DNA from 2 places in the Lactobacillus sp. ESL0677 genome. Region 2 is predicted to be linked to the other one. Evidence: riboswitches for the same ligand, from Rfam matches in the RefSeq annotation. Region 2 holds a riboswitch; the other holds the start of a gene.
What was found. Region 2 has a riboswitch for lysine ahead of OZX76_RS00470 (ABC transporter substrate-binding protein/permease). Riboswitches for the same ligand answer to the same signal wherever they lie in the genome.
Positions count from the first base shown of each region.

Region 1: another riboswitch for lysine. It lies ahead of OZX76_RS09215 (amino acid permease); the one in region 2 lies ahead of OZX76_RS00470 (ABC transporter substrate-binding protein/permease).

Region 1 is NZ_CP113946.1:1,882,854-1,890,344, forward strand. Features, by position in the region: gene OZX76_RS09190 (beta-glucoside-specific PTS transporter subunit IIABC) at 1-1,327, opposite strand, end outside; gene OZX76_RS09195 (PRD domain-containing protein) at 1,460-2,350, opposite strand; gene OZX76_RS09200 (MarR family winged helix-turn-helix transcriptional regulator) at 2,556-3,014, opposite strand; gene OZX76_RS09205 (DUF6198 family protein) at 3,108-3,749, shown strand; partial or broken gene OZX76_RS09210 (transposase) at 4,106-4,366, shown strand; gene OZX76_RS09215 (amino acid permease) at 4,637-6,001, opposite strand; lysine riboswitch at 6,100-6,276, opposite strand; gene OZX76_RS09220 (C39 family peptidase) at 6,412-7,491, shown strand, end outside.
Region 2 is NZ_CP113946.1:89,221-96,711, forward strand. Features, by position in the region: gene OZX76_RS00460 (hypothetical protein) at 325-558, shown strand; gene OZX76_RS00465 (ArgE/DapE family deacylase) at 633-1,787, opposite strand; gene OZX76_RS00470 (ABC transporter substrate-binding protein/permease) at 1,811-3,421, opposite strand; lysine riboswitch at 3,530-3,708, opposite strand; gene OZX76_RS00475 (pyridoxamine 5'-phosphate oxidase family protein) at 3,902-4,321, shown strand; gene OZX76_RS00480 (MFS transporter) at 4,388-5,608, opposite strand; gene OZX76_RS00485 (DNA-3-methyladenine glycosylase) at 5,720-6,352, opposite strand; gene OZX76_RS00490 (DUF488 family protein) at 6,395-6,754, shown strand; gene OZX76_RS00495 (TerC family protein) at 6,749-7,491, opposite strand, start outside.

The sequences.
Region 1 (7,491 bases), 240 kb from region 2:
AAACTGTTGAATCTACACCATTTTTACCAATAGTAGCTGGGATAGTAAATATACCTAAACCACCCATCATCCAATTCTTAGTTCCAAACAGTCCAATTAATCCACCACCGATGGCTGACGCAATACAACTTAAAATAAATGGTCGCTTTCTTGGCAGTGTCAAACCATAAATAGCTGGTTCAGTAACACCGAAGATCCCAGAGATAAAAGCTGGAAATGCTAAACTCTTGGTTTTTTCATTTTTAGTCTGAAAAAACATTGCCAAAACAACACCAGTTTGTGCAAAAGAAGCTGCTTGACTCAAAATAATAATTGGGTCAAATCCTTGTGAGGCCAAATTAGCCATGGCAACCGCAACAAAGCCCCAATGAACACCAAACATAACAAATACTTGCCAAAACGCACCCATTAAGATACCGGCTAAAATTGGACTAATATTATAAACACCCACACAAATTGAAGAAATAATATTACTTAACCAAGTTGCAACAGGTCCAATAATTATAAAAGTTACTGGTAAAGTAATCAGCAATACCATAAAGGGTACAAGGAAAGTTTTAACAACATCAGGAATAATCTTCTTAGCAAATCTCTGTACCTTAGATGCAAACCAAATAGCTAAAATAATTGGGATAACTGATGAAGTATAGTTCATCGAAATTACTGGAAGTCCTAAAAAGGTTATATGGATTGGTGCTTGAAAGATTGTTCCCTTAAACAAAGTATACAAAGTAGTCTTACTAGTAGTCATAGCTACAATTGTAGGATAACATAGGGCTGCACCAATTGTTGCTCCTAGGTAGCTACTGATGCCAAACTTTTTAGCAGCCGAAATACCTAAAATAACTGGTAGAAAGTAAAACAAGCTATCACCAATTGCATTTAGGATAATATAGGTACCAGAAGTTTTTGTTAACCAACCCAAAGACAAAAACATGGCATTGAAGCCCTTAATCATCCCAGTTGCACATAAGGGACCTAATATTGGATTGAAAATCCCAGAAATCAAATCAATGAAACGATCCATTAAACTCATATTGCTGGTATCAACATAGTCATCAGCAACTGTTCCGCCATCAGAAAAGCCGCCGACTTTAATTAAAGTATCGTACACATCTGCAACATTATTACCAATGACTACTTGATATTGACCACCGGCTTTAACTAACGAAAGCACCCCATCAGTAGCTTTCATTGCGGCATCATTAGCCTTCTTTTCGTCCTTCAATTTAAAACGCAGCCGTGTCGTACAGTGAACAACGCTAGCAACATTGTCTTTACCGCCGACATTGGCAATAATTTTTTGACTTAAATCTTCGTAAGCCATTTTTTCCTCCTAAACTAAGCAAAATAAAAACTCGTGAACATAAAGAGTCTGCCCTTGCTTATTAACAAGTATGCTCTTTTATTGTTCTCGGGTTAATGCCTGCCTTACCAGTAACACACCAGATAAACTATGTTATTTGTCAGTTGTCAGTTGCTTAGTCTCGTCATCAGTATTTGAACTATTCTGTCTATGCGTTACCCGCCAGACATGCAAGGTCAGATAAACCTGATCATCAGGCTGCAACTGCCAACCAGCTTGCTTTTGTAAATAAGTACCAATCTTTAAGACCGTTTCATAAGCTGTCTGATACTTTGCCTTCATTAATTCCAGCAGCGACCGATCAAGCTCACTACCACTTTCATCATTAATACCGCAAATATGGCGAACCATAAAAGCCCGCAAGTGGGTCATGAAGCGGTTAAAATTAAATGATTCCGTGTCAAGCTGCATCCCATATTGATATTCAATAATGGCAATCACACCACGGATTAATTTAGTAATCTTAATCGTATCCTGCAGCTTAGTCTGATCTGAACCAGCATTAATAAAGTGATATGTCAGATAAACAGCTTCACTGCGTGGTAAAGTCATGCCTGTCTTTTTTTCAATCAACTTAATCGCCGTTAGGGCAACATCGTACTCTTTAGGAAATAATTTACGAATCTCCCACCGGACCGTTTCTTGTCCTAAGTCAATGCCTTCATCAGCTCTTTTAAGCAAAAAATCAATATGATCAGCTAGAGCAAAATATTGATAATCAGAAAACTTGGTCTGCAACTTTTCTGAAGCAATCTGAATGACCTCAGTTGTCAGTGCTAATGTACGCGTATCAATATCACTAATACTATTGGCCAACTCAATATTCTTCTCAACTGCGACAAACCGGCGACTAATCTTACTCTCGTCAATCTCATCACCAGCTTTTTTACCAAAGCCAATCCCGTTACCAATAACCACCCAATCAACGCCCGACTCATCAGACACTAAAGCAGCATTGTTATTAAAATTCTTGACAAATTTCACTTTGCTAACCTCTTTTTAATAAAAAAACCTATAAATAACCAATAGCAGATTATGAGTTATTGTTTATTTATAGGTTTATGCCTGATCGAATCAGTAACACGCTTATTTACTCTTAAAATTATAAATCAGTATTAAAGCGATTTCAATAGTTATTTACATATTTTTTATCAGCGTTATTCTTTATTAATTAATTATTCTAGTAAAATTAATTATGCTTATTAACAACTGATGATACATTAGTATCACGAAAGCAAATAGCTTGATACCCCATTTCTAGTTGTTTAAAAAATTCAGTAGTATTTAATTCTTGATGTTGTGCAAATAAATTCTGCCACCACGTTTCCATCACCTGTTTTAATTTAAGTACTTCACTTTTACCGTTAGTTGTAGCTGTAATCCGCTTAACACGTCCATCAGCACTATCTTTATTACGTGTAATCAATTTCTGGTGCAATAATACTTGCAAATCTTTAGCTAACAAACTAGGATCAATCACCATTTGTTGAGCTATCTCACGCTGCATCAAATTAGGATGCTCAACAATAAATAATAGCAAATCACTTTGGGTTGCTCGTAAGTTCAAATTTGCAAGCTGCTGGTTAAATTCATTTTTGGATTGCCGATAAATACCAGCAATAAATTTACTTAAATAATAATATTTCATACATACCTCTAGTCAATTAATGGACTTATCCACTAAATTGATGATAAACTATAATATAAATTAATCATTTATATTATAAAGGAAGTTGCTAATTTGGAAAACAGTTTAATCAAAGCTTTTCACCCTCGTAATCTATTAATTTTATTTTGTGGTCTAAGTATCATGGCAATTGGTGTATCCTTGTCAAAGCTGGCTGCTCTAGGAACATCGCCAATTGCCAGTATCCCTAATGTTGTCAGCTATCTTTTACCAGTATCGATCGGCAATTTAACCATTATTTTTATGATAATCTTAGTTTTATTAGAGGCCCTGTTTTTAAGAAGAGATTTTAGTACTCTCAATTTACTTCAGATTATTCCGGGAAGTTGCTTTGGCTTTTTAATTGATTTTTTCATGAAAGTTTTCAGTTTTGTTAAACCACATAATTACTTAGAACAAATTAGTTTAACAATCTTAAGTATTGTCATATTAGCAATTGGTGTATTCTTAGAGATATCTTCAAGTTCAATTATTTTACCCGGAGAAGGTTTGGCCAGAGCAATGGCTTGGTCATTAAAGAAAAAATTTGCAGTTACTAAAGTAATTGTTGACTTTAGTATGGTCGTTATTGCATTAGCAATTGCACTAATCTACTTTCATTCTTTAGTTGGTATTCGTGAAGGAACAATTATATCCGCTCTTTGTGTTGGCCCACTTGTAAAACTATTTCGCAGTATCAAAAGTAAGTTAAGCTAATAAAATAGCGCTCCTGCTAAGTTAAAAATTATCAGAAGCCCCACTATGTTGACTTCTTAATTTGAAAAATATTATTTTTCAGTATATTACTTTAATAATTAATTTAGTTCAATTTTATTATAAATCTGAAACTTGAAAGCTAGCAGTTACCTAGAATAGCGTGTTAGTGTCAACTTTTTGTGGGTAATAATCTTTAAGCCTTCACCTGCTGCTATTTGTAGTTTTCGCTTTTAAATTATTTGCTCGGGTAAATCAAATGGCTGATCAAGTCACATTTTGCTAGAAAATCTTTATGCCGTTTTGATCAACCGGCAGAAATTACTTTGTTTGGCTACTACCAAACATCAATTGCGGTCAAAAAAATTATTCAGCTTTATGGCAGCAGATGGCAAATAGAGACTTTCTTCAAAGCAGCTAAGCAGTATCTAACTTTAGATAAATCACAGATTCAAAGTTATGATGGAAAATGCGGCTACTTTGCCATTACCGCCTTAACTTATGAGTTACTAGCATGGCAGCAAAGACAGACAGTTGATGAACGAACAATCGGAGATTTGTTCTATCTAATGAATGATGCATTACCAGATTTAGCCTGCGAAGAAGCATTGGTCTACCTGCTAACTGCGCTAAAAGCAGTCAAAGAAGAAATTACAAAAAAGATTGGGCAAGTAATAGATAACTTTATTAAGCTACTACCAAGATTTATCCAAAATCAGCTGGATGGACGCAAATAAAACATAATTTAGGACAAAAAAAGCCAAATCTCACAGAGGATTTGGCTAGTTTTACTGCTTTCAAGTTTCAGTTATATTCAAAAAACTTGGGTCGGGCTTGATCGCCTTGGCTTCTGCAATAATTTTTTCTTTAGTCATTATTTACTTCTAGTTCTACTCATTAACTGGGTACTTATGTCTAAAGTAGTAATAAACACCAACAGAAATTGCTGGAATTAGTAAACCTAACAATGAAGTCACTGGATCATCAAAGAAATTGTTAATCAAAATAATTAAGAAGGCAATAACAGCAATGATAACTGTCCACGGATAAGCCCAAACTTTGTATGGTCTTGTGACATTTGGTTTGCGGTGACGTAGAACCGGAACGGCTAAAATTGATAACAGATTAAAAATTGCTCCACTGAAGACAACTAAGGAAGTCAATTCATTTAAGTCTCGTGTTAAAACGAGCGCAATTGAAATAATCATTTGCATAATTAAGCCGTGATCAGGTGTCCGGTATTTTGGATGAATATGCTCAAATGTCTTCCATAATAAGCCATCTTTAGAAACGGCATAGTAATAACGTGAAAAGGCTAAAATCATTCCGTTTAATGAACTAATCATTGCCAAAACCATTGTTACAGCAACCAAAATTGTACCTGCATAGCCCATAAATGTCTGGGCCACATTAGTCCCTAAGTACAATTGACCAGCCCTAATTGACTTAGCAATTGCTTTAGCAGGTAATGAACGATAAATCGCAAAGTTGAACAACACATAAACAACTGTTGTAAAACCAACCGATAAAATCAATGCTCGCGGCAGGTTCTTTTGCGGGTTTTTCATTTCACCGGCAACTGTGTTCAAGTTAGTCCAGCCCTCAAATGCCCAAAGAGATGCGATTACCGCAAAGGCCACCATTTGAATAATATCAATCACATTACCATGACCAGCAGGTAATGACAGTGACAAATTAGGCATATAGTGACCAAAAAAGACACCCAGACCAATAATTAAAACTAATGGCAAAATCTTTAGCACCGTGAAGAAATTTTGCACCCATTCACCAACATTAACACCAAAATAATTAATAACTGTGAAAATAACAATTAATAAAATTGCAACTGTTTTTACAGTTAAATCATCAAAGTGGAAAAAGGTCGTCAAAGCCATCGGCAATGCAATCGCAATCGCCGCAATTGACCCAGGGCCACCAATCACCATACTTTGAAAGGTAAACATATAACCAATTACTGGTGAATATGCATCTGACAAATAAACGTAAATCCCACCAGTTTCGGGATTCATTGCTCCTAATTCCGCAAAGCACAGACTTCCCATTAATGTAACTAGACCACCAACTAGCCATGCCAAAAGTGCATAGCCCATCGACATTTGTGACCGTTGCAAGACATACGACCCAATGTAAAAAATACCTGAGCCAATCATAATCCCAATTAAAATATTACTCCCACCAAACACACCAATTGTCTTCTTCAGCTGCGGCGCGTTCTCTTCACTCTTTTCCTTCAAAATAACACCTCTTAAAAAATCAGGCCAACTTAAAAAGTTGCACAAACAAAAACCTCATTGTCCTAAAAACAACAAGGCTATAATTAATCATTTTAGACAAATCAAATAGCGCTCCTTGGGCAATAATCCAAGACAGTTTGCAAGATATTGTCCTGCAACCCAACCAAAAACTTGCACAAACAAATTCTTGATTTCGGCGATAATTCTTCGATTAACAATCTTTGCTTTTGTGTACTCCTGCTAAGTTAGTAATTATCGCAACCTCTAATATGTTGGCTCCTTAACTTAAAAAAAGATTAGGACAAAAAGCATTATTTGTCAATACATTGCTTTAATAATTATTTAACTTATTCCAATTTTATTAGAAATAATATGCTATGATAGATTTAATCACTTGAAAGGAGTCCTGCATGGAAATCATTCATCACTTTCACAACGCACAACCTATTGTTGTTAGTAACCAAGCAGCTGTTCTAACTAATGTTAATTTTCAAGTTGCAGTGCCTTGTAAATTAAATCAAGAATTATTAACCGATAATTTAGTTAAAGATGATAGTCAAAATATTTACTTCGATACTTCACAAGGATTGCTTTTATTTAGCGATGCATATTTTAAAGGATTAAATTATTTTAATAAACTTGTACTTTTTACTCAAGTTAAATGGGGAAAAGTCAAAAACTGCCACGGAACTAGTTTTTATTCCCAGCAGCATCAACTACTTAAAAAGTTACCATTAACCAGTAATTTGCAATTTATCGGTCAGGGAGAAGATATATTTCAGCAAACTTGGCTTATAACTTCAGCTGGTACTTGGGTTAATAAATGTGATATCTGGCTTGACGGCGAGCCGTTAATTACACGTACTCATGATTTATGCCAAGAAAAAACGCTGATTGTTAATCCTTGCGGCACAATTGCGTGCAATCACTTAGGGCAAAACTTGCAGAAAATTAACCAAGCAACATCGCTACAGATTAAAGCAATCAAAGAGGATATATTTGGCAATGAATATCTTCAAATTGCTCCCGATACTTTTATTCCGACAACTGATTGCATCTTGCATAACTATCCCAGCCACTTAACCCCCCAGCAACCACACCTGCTTATTACCGAAAATATTAACCAGATGTTTTGGGGCGTTCAAAACGGTTGTGAAGCTGCCGCCTTATTAATGGGACTTCATTACCAGCACAAGTTGGAAACAACGGATTATCAAACTTTTATCGATGAAATGCCGCTGGCTCCAGATTATAATCCGTATCATGGTTTTGGCGGTTCACCTTACGAAAATGTCACGGGACGTTTTGAAGCAATCTTTCCGTCTGCCTTATTAAATTGGGGACGTAAATTTACAGACTTGCGTGACTTAACTGGCGCACACGAGTCAGACCTCATTGCCGCTATTAAACGCGGCAACCCTGTCCTAACCTATGTCACTACTAATTTCACTCAACCAGATCCAGACACTTATCCGTGGGGCAAAACATAC
Region 2 (7,491 bases):
AAAAAGCGTAAATAAAAACCTCATCGTCTTTCAAGACAACGAGGTTATAATTGATCATATTTAGACAAATCATATAGCGCTCCCCGGGGAAACCGGGACAGTCCGCAGAATTTGCTTCTGCGTCCCAACAAAAATAATCGGACAAGTATTGTTTTCGTTTCGGCGGTAATCCTTACATCAGCCATCTTAGCTCTTTGCCAGCTCCGACTGAATTCGTGGTTATCGCGACCTCTATTGCATTGGAAATTATTTAATTTGACTAAAAGCATAGGCTAAAAAGATTGCTTTGTCAACTATTTATTTATAGAGAATGAGATAAATTGAATGCGTAAGTACAATTTGCCAATATGTATCTACAAGATAAAAGAAAAGAGATTTATGCAAAATCCAGCTGATCTAACTAAAGAAACAAATTTATTTAAAACAAGAAATTCATGGGCTTTTCGAGTTTTGAAGCAAGACAAAGAATTTCTTCATGCAGATAGTAATACACGCTTTAAAAAGACTATTTCGCCAGATGGGAAACAAATAACTTCGTTTATCCTTTTATTGAAATGAGCCGAAATTTAATTAAGTAACATAAAAAAGCTCCATTCTTTTTAATTAAGAACGGTGCTTTTTTATGTTGAAAATTATTCCGTTAAATATTTTTGAGCAAATTTCAGATAAAACTTGCATGCTGCTAAGTAGTCGGGAATATCAACGTACTCGTCAATTTGATGGCAGCTGTCATTGCCCGGCCCAATGCTAAACATCGTTGGTGCTGTTGGACTATTGACAAACTTAGAAGCATCGGTGGTGCCTGATTCGGTTACCAAATTAACTGGTCGCTTTAAAACGGCAGCAAGTAATTCCTGAGCCGCCTGCACGTATTCATTGTTTTCATCACCAGAGACGGCTTCGCCTAAATAATCATACTGCAATTCAAAATGGTGCTGCGGCATTTGATTAACTTCATTGATTACATCTTCTAAAATCTTTTGAATGTCTTTAACCGTGTAGAACGGGTTAATGCGAATGTTGCCGCGAGCAACAATTTTGTCAGGCATACTGTTAACTTGATCACCGCCAGAAATCATTGTGATGTTGTGCAGTACAGGACCTAACTTTTCATGGACTAGTGGCAAGTGACGTAATTTTTTGTTGGCTAATTGGATAAAATCGGTCATGCTATCAATAGCGTTGAGAACATTTAATTGGGCAGAGTGAGCGACTTTGCCGTAAGAGGTGACAGTGTAATCAATGTCGCCATTATTGGAATAAGAAATATCAAGGTTGGAGTCTTCACCGATGACAATAACGTCTAAATCGTCAATAAAGCCTTCCCTAGTTAATTCTTCAGCGCCCCATTGCCCAGTTTCTTCACCAACAGACATTAATAAACGCAATTCCCCTGTTAAAGGCACGTTATCTTCGAGTAGAGTGATGAGCGTGCCAATCATCCCCGCTAAGCCGCTCTTCATATCTGTCGTGCCCCGGCCGTACATTTTGGTGTCATGGTCGTACAATTTACCAGAAAACGGATCATCACGCCAAGCTGCACGATTACCAAGGTTAACCACGTCCATATGACCGGAAAAGCCGAGCTTGAAATTGCCGTCAGTGGGGCCAATTGAGATAACCGCACTTTCGCGATCACCTTGGTAGGGAACACGTGTCATGCGAACGCGATCACCAAAAGGCGCGAATAGCTGCGCAACATAGTCAACGACTCTTTTTTCGTGGTCGTCAATGGTTTCTATTTGGATTAAATCCTGTAATAACTTAATTTGTCTCTGTCTATCCATAGTAATTCCTATCAATTAAATAATTATTTGTCTTGTGTACCAACTTGAATCTGGTTGGCCATTAAATTGTAATTCTGATTGCCATCGAGGTGTTTTTCAATTAAGTTGAAAATCCGCGTGATAGTAAAGGTTAAAATCAGGTAAATTGCGGAAATTGTCAGGTAGGTTGGGAAGAACTTGAAACTTTGACTGGCAATTGTGGAACCAACGAAGAATAATTCGGAAACAGAAATAATGCTCAAAACTGAAGTATCCTTGATGTTTACAATGAACTCGTTGGTAATTGAAGGAAGGCAATTTCTGATTGCTTGCGGCAGAATAATGTGCCACATTCTTTGGCTGTGAGTCATTCCCAGCGCACTGGCCGCCTCGAATTGACCATCAGGAGTGGAAATAATCCCGCCGCGGATAATTTCGGCCAAATATGCGCCAGTATTAATCGAAACAATGATTAAAGCAGCGGCAGTTCTGTCAATATTAAGATGCCAGAATTGCGCAATACCATAGTAAATTACGGCCGCTTGAACCATCATTGGCGTACCCCGAAAGACTTCAATATAAACTGATAGGAGCCAATTAATAAATTTCAAGCTCCAACGCTTACCGCGAGTAGTAGGTTCAGGAATTGTGCGGACAATTCCAACGACTAAGCCGATTAGGAAGCCAGCAACTGTTCCGACAGCTGCTAGTAATAAGGTCATGCCAATCCCGCTCATAATCATGCCGCCGTATTGCTTGAGCATGGAGATAAGCCACGGCTCTGGCTTACCATTTTTACCCTTCTTTGAAGTTGTCTTAGGTTGTTCTTTAATAGCTGCCGTCATTAATTCTTGGCGTTTTTTAGTAGAAATCCCTGCTAAGATCTGGTTAACGTCTTTAAGCAGCTTAGGATTAGTCTTAGCAACACCGATTGAAGAAACCATCTGTTCCTTGGTGACATGGAAGCCATGCATTGGATTAAGTTTTACCGCCTTAATGTCCGGATCAACCATTTTGAATGAAATGGCTTCGGTTGAGTCAGCGATATAGCCGTCGATTGTCCCAGAAACCAGACTTTGCCGCATTGCAGAGAAGTCACTCATGGCAGGTTCCTTCTTAACTCCGGGCAATTGGTTAATTAATTTATAGTGAAACGTACCTTGTTGTGAGGTTAATTTAGCCCCTTTAAAGTCTGTCAACTTCTTGGCATTGGCGAATCTGCTAGTCTTCTTAGTAATTACAACAAAAATACCGCTCCAATAAGCATTGGTAAAGTTAATTGCTTTAGCTCTCTCAGGTGTTGGGCTCATTCCGGCAATAATTAAGTCGGCCTTGCCACTGGTTAATGAGGGGAGTAGTCCATCCCATTCAGTCTTAAGTACGACTACTTTACGATGCAACTTTTTACCAATAATTTTGGCAATCTTAACATCATAGCCGTTGGCATAGGTATGTGAGCCGTCAATTGGGACGGCACCATTAGCCGATGTAGTTTGGGTCCAATTGTTGGGCGAGTAGTTAGCTTCCATTGCGACCTTCAATACCCCATCGTCTTTTTTAGCAGCTTGGACTGAGGGAATATTAAAAAATGCACTGATGGTAAAACTGATTAGGACTGCAAAAATTGCGGTTAACCACTTATATCTTGACTTCATTTTGAAAACCTCCAAATATTTTTCAAATAAAGCCAATACAATAAAAAGCGTAAATAAAAAACCTCGTTATCTTTCAAGACAACGAGGTATAATCAATCATATCTAGACAAATCATATAGCGCTCCCCAAGATTAACTTGGGACAGTCTGCAGAATCTGTTCCTGCAGCCCAACCAGAATCTTACGGCGGATAAAATTTTGGTTTCGGCGGCAATTCTTGACACTAATCATCTTTGCATCACGCGTGCTTAGATTAGGTTCGTAATTGTCGCGACCTCTATTGCATTGGAAATTATTTAACTTGATGAAAATACTAAATTAAATTTTGATGATTGTCAACTATATTATTAAAAAATAATTTAATAATATTTAATTTTAGACTTAAAAACAAATAGTAAGCATCTTACTTGTATTTTGTAAGTGACTACTTTATAGTGTATATATAAGCAAGGTTATGTAAGATTTTCAGGAGGTCATATAGATGGCAAAATTAACACAAGAAATGCAAGATTTAGTAACAAGCGAATTTCCTTTCTTAGCAACAGCTGACAAAGATGGTAATCCTCAAGTAGGTCCTAAGGGTTCATTAAAGGTTTACGATGATGAACACTTAGCTTACGTTGAATGGACAAGTAAGACTGCTTACGAAAACTTAAAGGCTACTGGTAAGGCAGCCGTTGCTGTATCAAACAAGGCAGCTGGAACTGGCTACCGCTTTGAAGGTACAGCTCATGTTTACCAACCTGGCTCAGAAGAATATAAAGCTGCTAAGGAAAAGGGCAGCCTTGGCGATGGTACAGCCATTGTTGTAATTGATGTTGAAAGAATTTATCAATTAGGACATGTTCCAGAAGCTGGTGACTTATTGGTTGAAGGTGCACCAGAACGCCGCGGTTACTAATAAACTGAATAACTAATCTTAAACACGCTAGACAGAATTGCCTAGCGTGTTTTTTTGTGCTGATTTTTAATTTTTAACAACAGGGGTCTTTTCGTATGCCGTCATGTCTTTACCGAGAATTAGGAAGACAAAGACGGTAATAATCGCAATAAATGCTGGCAGTAAAAGTGGCTTTTTAAGTAAGTCAAAAATGCCAGCAACAATTGTTCCGAAGAAGACGTCAAGAATTGAAGAACCAAAGGTGATAAAGCTAGCTTGACCAGATTGAATTGTAACTTCAGTCCGTCTAATTCGAATCCGTGAAATCCACGTGCTAACAGGGATGCAGCTAAGCATGACAGCAATAATACAAATGCTTAAAGTGTAAACGCTGGGACTAACGGCAAAAACGATTAAACATAGTGCGGGTAAAGTAATGAGCACCATGCTTTTCTTGAAATTTAATTTGATCCGCAAAACGAGGTTGCCTAAGATGGTGCCAATGGCATAATCGACAATTAAATAGACAATGTTGGTATACTGGGGATCAATACTACTCCACAGGTAGACCATTAGACTATTAAAATAACCCATCAATAAGCTAATAAAAATTGCTAGGATAATTGAGCTGCGTAAGCCGGTATTAGTTTTAATCATGTGATAAATCTTTTTGATTTGCGCTAAGGTTGAATTAGTGGCTAGATCATGACCAATCAGATTGGGATCGTAGCTCTCGTCTAGTAAACTAGTTGGAATCGTAAATAACAGGTAGGCGATACTACCAACAAGTAATAAAAATTTGTAGATAATTGAGCTATCGTTAAGCTTGCTAGCCAGAACATAGGCACAGCCAATTGCTAAGTAACTTAAAATTAAGCCAATATTGCCGAAAGTTGTATTCTTACCAATTACCATGTCAACTTGTTCATCGGGAATAAAGCGCTTGGTGGCACCATTATATGCAGACTGAGCAAAAAGTGCGATAAAAGTCATGACGATGTCGCAGCCAATGTAGGCATAAATAAAATAAACGTCATTAAAGAAAAAGGGAATTAGTAAGATTAAGCCCAGCATTGGATAGGTGATTTGCAGGGCTTTTTTCTTACTAATGCGATCCATTGTGGAACCAACAAAAAGTGTCAGAATGATGATGCCAAACGATTCTAAGCTAGAAAAGATGCTGTTGACAGTTACCGACCGTGAAAAAGAAGCGATTAAGATTGAACCGCCAATACTAACAGATAGGTCACCCAGATTAGAAATTAATGCCATGATTGGTAAAAGGGAAGAGTTACGTACTTTTTTCATATTTAGCTCCTGTAAAAATATTATGTAATTATTATGAGCTAAATATGAGTAAATTTCAATAATGTTAAATATGCTTTAATGTGGATAGAACTTTTTGAAACCAACAAAAATTTATTTCCAACCATGATTTTCTGTGTAATCACGTTTTTTCATTCTTGAAACATAGGGATTGCCAGCGACATAATAACGTAAAGGCTTTTGTGCCCATTCTGGTTCAGATTGATTAATGCCAACTCGCGGCCCAGCAATGATTTTAGCTGCATGCTTTTTGTGAGCATTGTCTAGGTCGATGCTAAATGGTGAATCATCTAAAAAGCGTAGGTTCCAATGTTTATCATGAATACCAAAGGCCTGCATCATTTTAGCGGGGCCATTGGTTAGTAAAACCCCACTTTTGCCACCGCGATTGGCAGTCATTTGCTCAATGCCCCATGCAGGCTCAATTGCTCTAATTAAAATTCCCTGTGGTTCATCTAGTTCTTGTGTAGCCACATCAAAGAAAAAATATTGCCTTTGGCTATAGATATAAATGGTGCCGCCAGCGCGGTACAAGCCTTCGTTAGCTGGACTGCGGCGATTGCCATATGAATGCGCGGCGCGATCGCGAGCGCCCAAATAGGCTTCGGTTTCAACGATATAGCCGCCCATTAAATGCTGGCCGTCATTGTAAGTTAAAGGCCGTCCGATTAGGTCAGCGGTGATTTTGGCGGTAGAATTGTTGGTAAAGTATGTGGAATAATTCATTTTTCTTCCTAGTAAAATATTGAAAATAAAAGGGAAATAATAATGACAGAAATTAAATTAGTGCGAATTTATGATCATGAACAACCAGCTGGTTACCGAATTTTAGTTGATCGGTTATGGCCACGCGGGATGAGTAAGGCTAAGGCTAACTTGGATGAATGGGCAAAAGAAGTGGGTCCAAGTAGCGACTTGCGCAAATGGTTTAATCATGAAGATGCAAAGTTTGCCTCTTTTAAGCAAAAATATCTTGCGCAGTTACAGGAAAATCCGGCGCTGCCGCAATTTTTAGAATTAATAAAAACGCAGCTGACTAAGCAGGATGTCTTGTTTTTATATGGTGCTAAAAATAAAGAGCACAACCAGGCGGTTGTACTCAAAGAATATGTGCTGCAGTCCTTATAGTTTATGGCCGTGGCGTTTAATCCGCCAGAAGTGAAAGGCAATCGTCAGTAAAAGAATGCCAAAGACAATCATTGCGAACAGTGTGTTGGGGAGTTCGTAATTAAATGGCGGCAGTGATAGTAGCAGTTTAAGTGCAATAATCCCAATTAAGATGTAGGCCATTGGTTGTAATTCCGGAATAATATCCATCAGTCTGATGATGACTTCGGCTACGCCCCGCATGCACAAAATCCCAATCATTCCGCCGATTAGAACAACTACTGGATTGCTGGAAACGGCCAGTGCTGCTAAAACTGAGTCAATTGAAAAGACAATATCCATTGCTTCAATTGAAATAACTGTGCGCCAAAAGAGGGACAAGACATGCTTGCCCTTCTTTTTTTGATGAGTCAAAATCTTTTCTTTTTCGGCTTTTTCTTTTGTGGCCGCTTTTTGCGGGTGGCGTTGGTCATAGAAAAATTTGATGGCGAGGTAAAACAGGTAGAAGCTACCGGCTAATTTAATCTCCCAAAAATTAATCAGGTAAGTTCCGATCCCAATAACGATAAAGCGGAAAATATATGCGCCCCAAAGACCGTAAAACAAGGACTTTTCTTGCTGCTTTTTATCAGGTAAGACCTTTGTCTGCGCGGCTAAAACGACTGCATTGTCAACAGACAACAGGCACTCCATCAAAATCAGGGTAAGAATAATCATCCAATCCTTGCCGCTAGTTAAGACGTGCAGCCAATTGCTAG